Regions from separate parts of the Pseudoalteromonas sp. PAST1 genome, predicted to be linked through region 2. Evidence: predicted binding sites of a transcription regulator. Region 2 holds the regulator's gene; the other holds the start of a gene.

Region 1 (4,698 bases), on a different contig from region 2:
GCTAGTTTAGACCCTGTTATTGGGCTTGGCGGAAACCCGGTTAACATTGGTGGCGACAGCATTCAGTTTGGTATTGGCTCAGGGGCATCGTTTAAAGGCGATTCAAAGTCTAACCAATCAAATAGCTTATTTGGTGATATTTCTGTCAATGTGATGCGTGTTTTACCGAATGGGAACTTGGTTATTCGTGGTGAAAAATGGCTCACTTTGAATACTGGTGAAGAATTTATTCGCCTAGAAGGTTTAGTTCGTCCTGAAGATGTGCAAGCAGATAACACAGTAACTTCCAATCGTATTGCTAATGCGCGAATTCAATACTCAGGTAAAGGGCAAATTCAAGAAACGCAAAGTGCAGGTTGGCTGTCTCGTTTCTTTAGTAGTTCGCTTTTCCCATTTTAGAGGAATAAAGTCATGAATGGGTTTAAATACATCATCGCTCTTTGCTTAATTAGCCTGCAGTTTTCTGCACAGGCTGAGCGAGTCAAAGATGTATCTATGGTTGAGGGCGTACGCTCTAACCAATTAGTGGGTTATGGATTGGTTGTTGGTTTGCCTGGCACAGGCGAACAAAGCCGATTTACTCAACAAAGCTTTAAAGCCATGTTAAATGGTTTTGGTATCACCTTACCAGATAGCTTAAAACCTAAGATTAAAAATGTTGCCGCTGTGGCTGTGCATGCAGAGTTACCGGCATTCAGAAAGCCTGGTCAAACCATTGATATTACGGTTTCGTCTATTGGTAGTGCGGGTAGTTTACGTGGTGGTACCTTATTACAAACCTTTTTAAAAGGGGTTGATGGCAATACCTATGCTATTGCACAAGGTAGCTTAGTTGTAGGTGGTTTAGGTGCGGAAGGGGCTGATGGTAGCCGTGTAATTATTAATACACCCACAGTGGGTCGTATTCCAAACGGTGCCATTGTAGAGCGTGCTATTAAGAGCCCGTTTATGCAAGGTGACTACATTACCTTTAATTTAAATCGCCCAGATTTCACAACAGCAAAGCGCCTAGAGCAAACGATTAATGATTTGGTGGGGCCTGACAGTGCTCAGGCAATTGATGCAGCGTCAGTGCGAGTGTTAGCACCGCGAGATGCATCTCAACGTGTTGCGTATTTATCTACCCTTGAAAACTTAGAGTTTAAGCCTGCAGACACAGCAGCAAAAATTATTGTTAACTCGCGCACAGGTACAATTGTGATTGGCAAAAATGTGAAGCTACAGCCTGCGGCAATAACTCATGGTGGTTTAACGGTTACGATTGCTGAGCAGCAAAATGTGTCACAGCCAAATGCTTTAAGTGATGGTGAAACTACCGTTACCAATCAAAGTATTATTGATGTGAACGAAGATGATTCACGTGCTTTTGTATTTAATCCAGGTGTTAATCTTGATGATCTCGTACGCGCAATCAATGAGGTCGGGGCCGCACCGGGTGATTTAATGGCAATCCTTGAAGCTTTAAAAGAAGCGGGGGCGATAAACGGGCAACTGGTTATCATTTAAATTAAAACGCGCTTTCGAGCGCGTTTTTTGTTTCTATAACCTTTAATCCTTCAGTGTATAAACATCAGCCAAAATCTTGGCCCTGAAGTTACTCCATTCCTGTATCAGTTATTAGCTACTCATTTATAAAGCTTTTTATTGGCGCAATTTTTGCATTTTAATTTTCATTATTAACTATTGTGTCAAAAAGCTGATGGATACTAATCATCTCGACAAGCAAAACTTTTTTGATTTAGGCAACTTAGACTCGTTACGTCAAAGTGCTCTAAAAAGTGATGCCTCTAGCGATGCGTCAAAAGAGGCGCTGAAAAAAGCGGCGGCACAATTTGAATCTATCTTCACTCAAATGCTGCTGAAAAGCATGCGTAAAGCAAATGAAGCGTTTGAAGATAAAGATAGCCCATTTAATTCAAGCGGCGTTAAGTTTTTTGAAGAGATGCATGACCAACAGTTATCGGTTGAGCTTTCATCAAACGGCTCGCTGGGTCTAGCTGACTTAATTGTTCAACAACTCTCGCCAGATGGTAAACAGTTTACTCCAGGTTCTGTGCTTAGAACGACGGCTGAGTTCGACAGTGATAAGCGCGCAACCGGTGCAACGAGCGACAGTCACAAGATTAAAGCTGAGCCAAAAGCTGTTGCAGATACAGCTGCGAACGAGCAAACAGAAAACCGCTTTGAAGATGCAGAGTCTTTCATTAGCTCTGTTTGGGAACATGCAAAAAATGCGGCTGAAAAAATTGGTTTAAACCCTGCTGTAATGGTTGCTCAAGCGGCGCTTGAGACTGGGTGGGGTAAACACATCATCAGTAAAGCTGATGGCACCAGTAGTAACAACTTATTCAACATTAAATCGGATAGGAGCTGGCAAGGCGATAAAGCAAGCAAAGTCACGCTTGAATTTGAACAAGGCGTGCCAGTTAAAAAGCAAGCAAGTTTTCGCTCTTATCAATCGATTAAAGACAGTGTTAATGATTTTGTGGATTTCTTAAATGAAAATCCACGTTATCAAGAAGCACTTAATAATACCGCAGAGCCTGCAGCCTTTTTAGATTCGTTACAAAAAGCAGGCTATGCAACTGATCCAAATTATGCCGATAAAATTAAGCAGGTATTGAAGCGCGTTGAGCTTCAAAGCGTCGCTGCTTCATTGGTACGTTAAGGAGTAGACCCTCATGTCATTTAGCTTATATGACATAGCAAATGCCGGTGTAAGAGCTAACTCTGAGCTTTTACAAACCACCAGTAAAAACATCGCCAACGTTAATACCGAGGGCTATGTGCGTGAGCGTACTGAGTTCACAACCATGATCGATAATCAAGTGGGTCGTGGTGAAACGTATCGCTTACTGAATGAATTTGCACAAAAGCAATTAAATAGAGATACCTCTAATAAGGCATTCTTTGATCAGTTTGTAACTGAAGCAAGCCGTGTCGATAGCTTGTTTTCTGAAGAGTCAAACAGCTTATCAACCAGTATCAACTCGTTTTTTAACAACGTACAAGAAAGCTTAAATCAACCGTCGTCAACAGTAGCTCGTTCACTGGTCATGACGGATGCACAAAACTTAATTGATCAAATGGACAGATTGTCGAGCATTGTGGTTGACCAAAAAGCCGTGGTAAATGAGCAGCTAGAAATCTTCTCTGATGAAGCAAATAACTTAATTCAAAGCATCAGCGAACTAAATACCAAGATTGCATCTGTTCATGGCACTGAACGTGAGTCATCGTCGAGTGGTATGTATAACGAACGTGATAAAGCAATTCGTGACTTATCTGAGCTGATTGATATTGAAACACTCGATGGCAACAACGGCGAAAAACAAGTTTATTTAGGCTCAGGTCAAGCACTTGTCATGCAAAGCGGCACATTTAACCTGTTTTCATTCAGTGGCGACCCTGATCCGAACTTTAAAGAATTAAAACTTGACGTAAACGGTGGCAAAGCCGTGCCGCTTGATGTTGATGTAAGTAAATTGAAAGGCAAAATTGGTGGCTTACTGGCGTTTCGTGACGATATTTTAGTGCCAGCGCAAAATCAACTTGGTCAAATGGGCTTAGCGTTAGCCGATGCCTTTAACCAACAAAATAGCTTAGGTATGGACGCCAATGGTGAAATTGGTGGTGATATCTTTGCTATTCCAACGGTAGATGCGTTTGGCTATCAAGCTAATACGGGCACATCAACGATGACGGCAACGGTTGAGCCGGGACTCGGCAGTGAATTGCCTGCTAGTGACTTTGTTGTAACTTATACGAGTGCTTCAACAGTTGAAATCCAGCCTATTGATAATAAAGGTGAGCCGCTAGGTAGTCCTGCTACAGCAAATATCGTGGGGGGGGTCATTGATTCTTCAACAATTACACCTGCAGGAAGTGACTCATTTGGTTTACAACTCAACGTATCGGGTGCTGCGAATACGGGTGACCAATTTATGGTGAAGCTAAATTCACAAGCTGCAACGACCCTCGAGCTTGCAACTGAACGCCCTGAAGATTTAGCGTTAGCATCACCTATTCGAACTGCTACTGATATTAATAACACCAGTGATGCAAGTATTTCTGCTGGTACAGTTTCAGATATTGATAACTCAACGGGTATTACCGTGGGGCCACCTCCAAGCTTGGCGAATGGCGATATCACACTCGTGAAAACGGCGAATGCTAACGAATATCAAATTACGGACGGGAACGGTACATCGACGTTTACCATTACACCACCTGCTGAAAATATTCTTGCCCAAGCTGGCGCGCCTTATGATACCTATGGGTTTGACTTTAACATTGAAGGATCACCTGCAACAGGTGACACCTTCACAGTAGAGTTTAACACTGGTGGTTTTGATGATAACCGTAATGGCTTGCAATTGGCTGATTTACAAAATGGTGAACTAGTACGTCAAAATGTTGTTGCTAGTAGTACTGCTGATAATCATCAAACATTTAATCAGGCGTACACAGGTTTAGTATCAGATATTGGTGTAGTTACTTCGCAGGCACAAACAAGTCAACAGGCGTTTAGCGCATTAGCAGAGCAGTCAGAAGCTTGGTATGAGTCACTATCAGGTGTAAACCTTGATGAAGAAGCGGCTAACCTTTTACGCTTTCAGCAATCGTATGCGGCATCAGCGCAAGTGCTTGCCACTGCTCGTTCAATATTCGACACCTTACTTAATTCGGCGAGGTAAT
Region 2 (4,698 bases):
CGGCAAAAAGCATTACCTATGATATGGCTCAACAGCTGATCAGCGCAGAAAAAGACGAAAACTCAACAGATCGTGTACACACTATTTTAGTGCCTGTAGAAAATAAAAAAGACGATAAAGGCCAACCATGAGCACATTAAAAGCAGAGCTTTTAGCTAAAAGCTACAAAGGCCGCCAAGTGGTTAAAAATGTCGGTCTTGAAGTTGAAGCGGGCAGTATTGTTGGCTTGTTAGGGCCAAATGGTGCTGGTAAAACAACGACCTTCTATATGATTGTAGGCCTCGTACCAAGCGACAAAGGAAAAATAAGCATCGATGATAACGATATCACGCTTTTGCCAATGCACAGCCGTGCGCGCTTAGGTATTGGTTATCTACCACAAGAGTCGTCTATTTTTCGAAAATTAACAGTTTACCAAAACTTGATGGCCATATTAGAGACCCGCAAAGATCTTAACAAAACAACGCGCGAAGAGACGCTTAACAACTTATTAGATGAATTTAGCATTCAACATATTCGCGATAGCCAAGGTATGGCACTGTCAGGTGGTGAACGACGCCGCGTTGAAATTGCACGTGCATTAGCCGCTAATCCTAAATTTATCCTTTTAGATGAGCCTTTTGCTGGTGTTGATCCTATTTCAGTGTTAGATATAAAGAAAATTATTGAGCACCTAAAAAATCGTGGTATTGGTGTACTTATTACTGACCATAATGTTCGAGAAACCCTTGATGTTTGTGAAAAAGCCTACATTGTTTCTCATGGGGAGCTAATTGCATCAGGCACACCTGAGCACGTATTAGCTGACCAAACTGTACGTGATGTTTATCTAGGCGAGCAATTCAGGCTGTAACCATTACGCCACCGACTAGAGCATCTGCTAGACTTATACAATGACAATAAATCGATAACAGTGTCCTCACCGTTACCGATAACTTAAAAAGGATTGTTAGGGATACATGAGGCAATCATTACAGCTGCGCATGGGCCAGCAACTTACAATGACTCCACAACTGCAACAAGCCATTCGCTTGTTGCAGCTCAGTACATTGGATCTCCAGCAAGAAATTCAAGAAGCGCTTGATAGTAATCCTCTGCTTGAAGTGGAAGAAGCGGATTACAACGAAGAAAGCATCGGTAAGAATGAGCAAAAAGCGGAGTCTGACGATGTACAAGTCAGCGCGTCTGCCGACGAAGCACCTAGCGAATTCGAGCAAGAAAGCAGTGATGCTCTGAGTAAGGATACGGTTAGCGATGACTTAGCTATGGATGTTACGTGGGATGAGTACATGAGTGCCGCCCCATCAACATCGTCTGGGCCAATGCCTGAAGACGAGTCTATTTACCAAGGTGCTTCAACAGAAACACTGCAAGAATATTTAATGTGGCAACTACAGCTCACACCATTTAGTCCTACCGATGAAGCGATTGCCGTTGCCATCGTTGAAGCTATCGATGACTCAGGTATTTTAACGGTTAGCTGCGAAGATATTGTCGAAAGCTTTAATCAAAATAATGATGAAGAAGAAATCGAACTCGATGAAGTTGAAGCTGTCTTAAAAAGAATACAGTTATTCGATCCAGTTGGTATCGGCGCCCGAAGTTTACAAGAGTGCCTGTGTATACAACTTCGTCAATTCGATGCCAATACGCCATATTTAGCTGAAACTAAAATGGTTTTATCTGAGCATATCGAATTATTAGCAAGTCGCGACTATCGCACTTTAATGAAAAAGACTAAGCTTAAAGAAAACGAGCTTAAAGAAGTGATGACGCTCATTCACAGCTTAAATCCTAAGCCTGCGGATAGCATAGTACGCGAAGAATCTGAGTACGTCATACCCGATGTATCAGTGAAAAAAGTGAAAGGCCGCTGGGTAGTCGAGTTAAACCCAGATTGTATGCCAAAAATTAGAGTGAATAGCCAATATGCAGCGATGTCTCGCTCTGTTAAATCAAGTAGCGACAGCCAATTTATTCGTTCTCACTTACAAGAAGCAAAGTGGTTTATTAAGAGCTTAGAAAGCCGTAACGATACTTTACTAAAAGTGACCAACTGTATCGTGCAACAACAGCAAGCTTTCTTTGAACATGGCCCAGAAGCAATGAAGCCAATGGTGCTAAACGATGTCGCTGAAATGGTCGAAATGCATGAATCGACGATTTCTCGGGTTACAACACAAAAATATATGCATACCCCAAGGGGAATTTTTGAGTTGAAATATTTCTTCTCAAGCCATGTCAGCACCGAAAATGGTGGTGAGTGTTCTTCTACAGCAATTCGCGCTTTAATCAAGAAGTTAGTTGCTGCAGAAAACTCGGTTAAACCATTGAGTGATAGCAAAATTGCAGATATATTGGCTGAGCAAGGAATTAAAGTAGCTAGACGTACAATTGCAAAATATCGTGAGTCTCTAGCAATACCTCCGTCTAATCAGCGTAAAAGTCTGATTTAGACGTTTTACATAGAAGGAAAATGCTTATGCAACTAAATTTAACTGGTCGTCACGTAGAAGTCACTGATTCATTAAGAGACTATGTAAACACTAAGTTCGCAAAACTAGAAAGGCATTTTGATCATATTAATAATGTTCATGTCATTTTAGATGTAGAAAAATTAAGCCAAAAAGCAGAAGCAACTTTACATGTAAACGGAGGCGAGTTGTTCGCTTCTACAGAACATCAAGATATGTACGCAGCAATTGACTCATTGATCGATAAACTTGATCGCCAAGTCATTAAGCATAAAGAGAAATTAGCTCGACATTAAATTATGAAACTTAGTTCACTTACTAATCAGGACTGCAGCAAAGCTGCGGTCCTTTTTAATAGCAAAAAAAGAATTCTTGAGTATATTAGCGAGTTAGCTCACCAGCAGTTTCCTCATTTATCTCAACAAGATATCCTAGATGCTTTTCTGAACAGGGAAAAGTTAGGTAGTACAGGTATCGGCCGAGGAATAGCTATTCCCCACGGTCGAATGAGTGGTGCTGATGAACCTCATGCATTTATTATTGTCAGTGAATCTCCCATCAATTTTGATGCGATAGACAATCGTCCCGTTGATATTTTTGTGGCACTCATCGTACCAGAGGGCGATTGCCAGTTGCACTTGAAGACCTTGTCAACAATTGCTGATAGACTTAAAGATAAAGATTTTTGTAAACAGTTGCGAAGTGCTACAAGCGATCAGCAACTATTTCAAGTAATTGCATCAGAGGCATAAATGGAATTAATAATTATCAGCGGTCGCTCAGGCTCGGGGAAATCGGTCGCTTTACGAGTTCTTGAAGACTTAGGCTACTACTGTGTTGATAATATTCCTGTCAACCTACTGCCTTCGCTCGTGCGAAGTGTTTCTGATAATTATGACAAAATTGCCGTCAGTATCGACGTACGTAACTTACCGAAAGAGCAGCAAGAGTTTAATGATATTCTTGAGTACCTGCCAGGTTTTGCAAACCCAACACTATTCTACCTAGATAGTGATGATCAAACCCTAATTAAGCGTTTTTCTGAAACTCGCCGTTTGCATCCATTATCGATTGATTCTTTACCGCTTGATCTTGCCATTAAACAAGAAAAAATCCTGCTTGATGTGCTGATCACCCGCGCTGACTTTATGATTGATACCACTGATTTGAGTGTTCATCAGTTAGCAGAATCAATTCGTGAAAAGATTTTAGGTAAGAAAGATAAAAAACTGATTATTACGTTTATGTCGTTTGGTTTTAAGCATGGCATTCCAAAAGAAGCTGACTACGTTTTTGATGCACGCTTTTTACCGAACCCACACTGGGAACCTGATTTGAAGCCACTAACCGGTCTCGATCAGCCTGTCAGGGATTATTTAGCTAGCCACAGCATAGTGCAAAAGTTCACTTGGCAGATTCAAACCTTTGTACAGACTTGGTTGCCACATCTAGAGCGCAATAACCGCAGTTACCTAACCATTGCAATTGGTTGTACAGGAGGCCAACACCGTTCTGTTTACTTAGCGCAAACAATTGGTGAAAGCTTTTCTAAAACTCATGCTAATGTAAAAATTCGCCACCGCGAACAAGATATCTAACTAGGCACCAACAATGCACGCTGAAGATACCTTTTTAATTCAAAACAAACTTGGCTTACATGCTCGCGCTGCGACTGTTTTAGCGCAACTAGCACTGCAATTTGATGCCAAAATTACACTTTTTCAAGATGAGAAAGAAGCTGAAGGCGACAGCGTGTTAGCGTTAATGCTCCTTGAAAGTAGTCAAGGAAAAGAGGTTCGTGTTGTATGCGAAGGTCCTGACGCTGACGCTGCATTAACGGCAATCGGCGAATTAATTGCGCAACGCTTTCACGAGCAAGAATAGCATTTGCTAAGACTTCAAGGTTTACGGTAAACTTACTTCGGATATTTAAAATTCCCTTTAAATATCCTACTTTTATATCGCTCGCTTTTCTAAATTACAAAACTCTTAATAAATTTATCGCAGTGCGACGATATCTCTGCAAATACACTACAAAGCAACTATGCTGTATTTGCATAGCCTATTTAAACTTTTTTCAGTTGTAAGGACGCCAATGCCAGAAGCCTTTGAACAAGATTACCCACTACAACAACTCAAACAAGTGACCAAGTCACTCAATAGTGGTCAATTTGTTCAAGTGCGCGGCATGTTAGCCAAAACGGCACCTTGTGATACAGCCCTT

Evidence for each region. The regulator sigma-54, encoded in region 2, starts transcription at its own class of promoters, with help from an activator protein. The targets are predictions, from matches to a motif close to GTTGGCACGNNNNTNGNNT.
Region 1: the regulator sigma-54 is predicted to act here: its motif matches at 1,644-1,662, upstream of flgJ (flagellar assembly peptidoglycan hydrolase FlgJ).

Annotation. Positions count from the first base shown of each region.
Region 1 is NZ_JAKGBH010000010.1:106,271-110,968, reverse strand. Features, by position in the region: gene flgH (flagellar basal body L-ring protein FlgH) at 1-399, shown strand, start outside; gene L1272_RS07175 (flagellar basal body P-ring protein FlgI) at 412-1,506, shown strand; gene flgJ (flagellar assembly peptidoglycan hydrolase FlgJ) at 1,700-2,668, shown strand; gene flgK (flagellar hook-associated protein FlgK) at 2,682-4,697, shown strand.
Region 2 is NZ_JAKGBH010000022.1:14,249-18,946, forward strand. Features, by position in the region: gene lptA (lipopolysaccharide transport periplasmic protein LptA) at 1-131, shown strand, start outside; gene lptB (LPS export ABC transporter ATP-binding protein) at 128-853, shown strand; gene L1272_RS12210 (RNA polymerase factor sigma-54) at 960-2,456, shown strand; gene hpf (ribosome hibernation promoting factor) at 2,483-2,770, shown strand; gene ptsN (PTS IIA-like nitrogen regulatory protein PtsN) at 2,774-3,226, shown strand; gene rapZ (RNase adapter RapZ) at 3,227-4,072, shown strand; gene L1272_RS12230 (HPr family phosphocarrier protein) at 4,086-4,358, shown strand; gene mgtE (magnesium transporter) at 4,570-4,698, shown strand, end outside.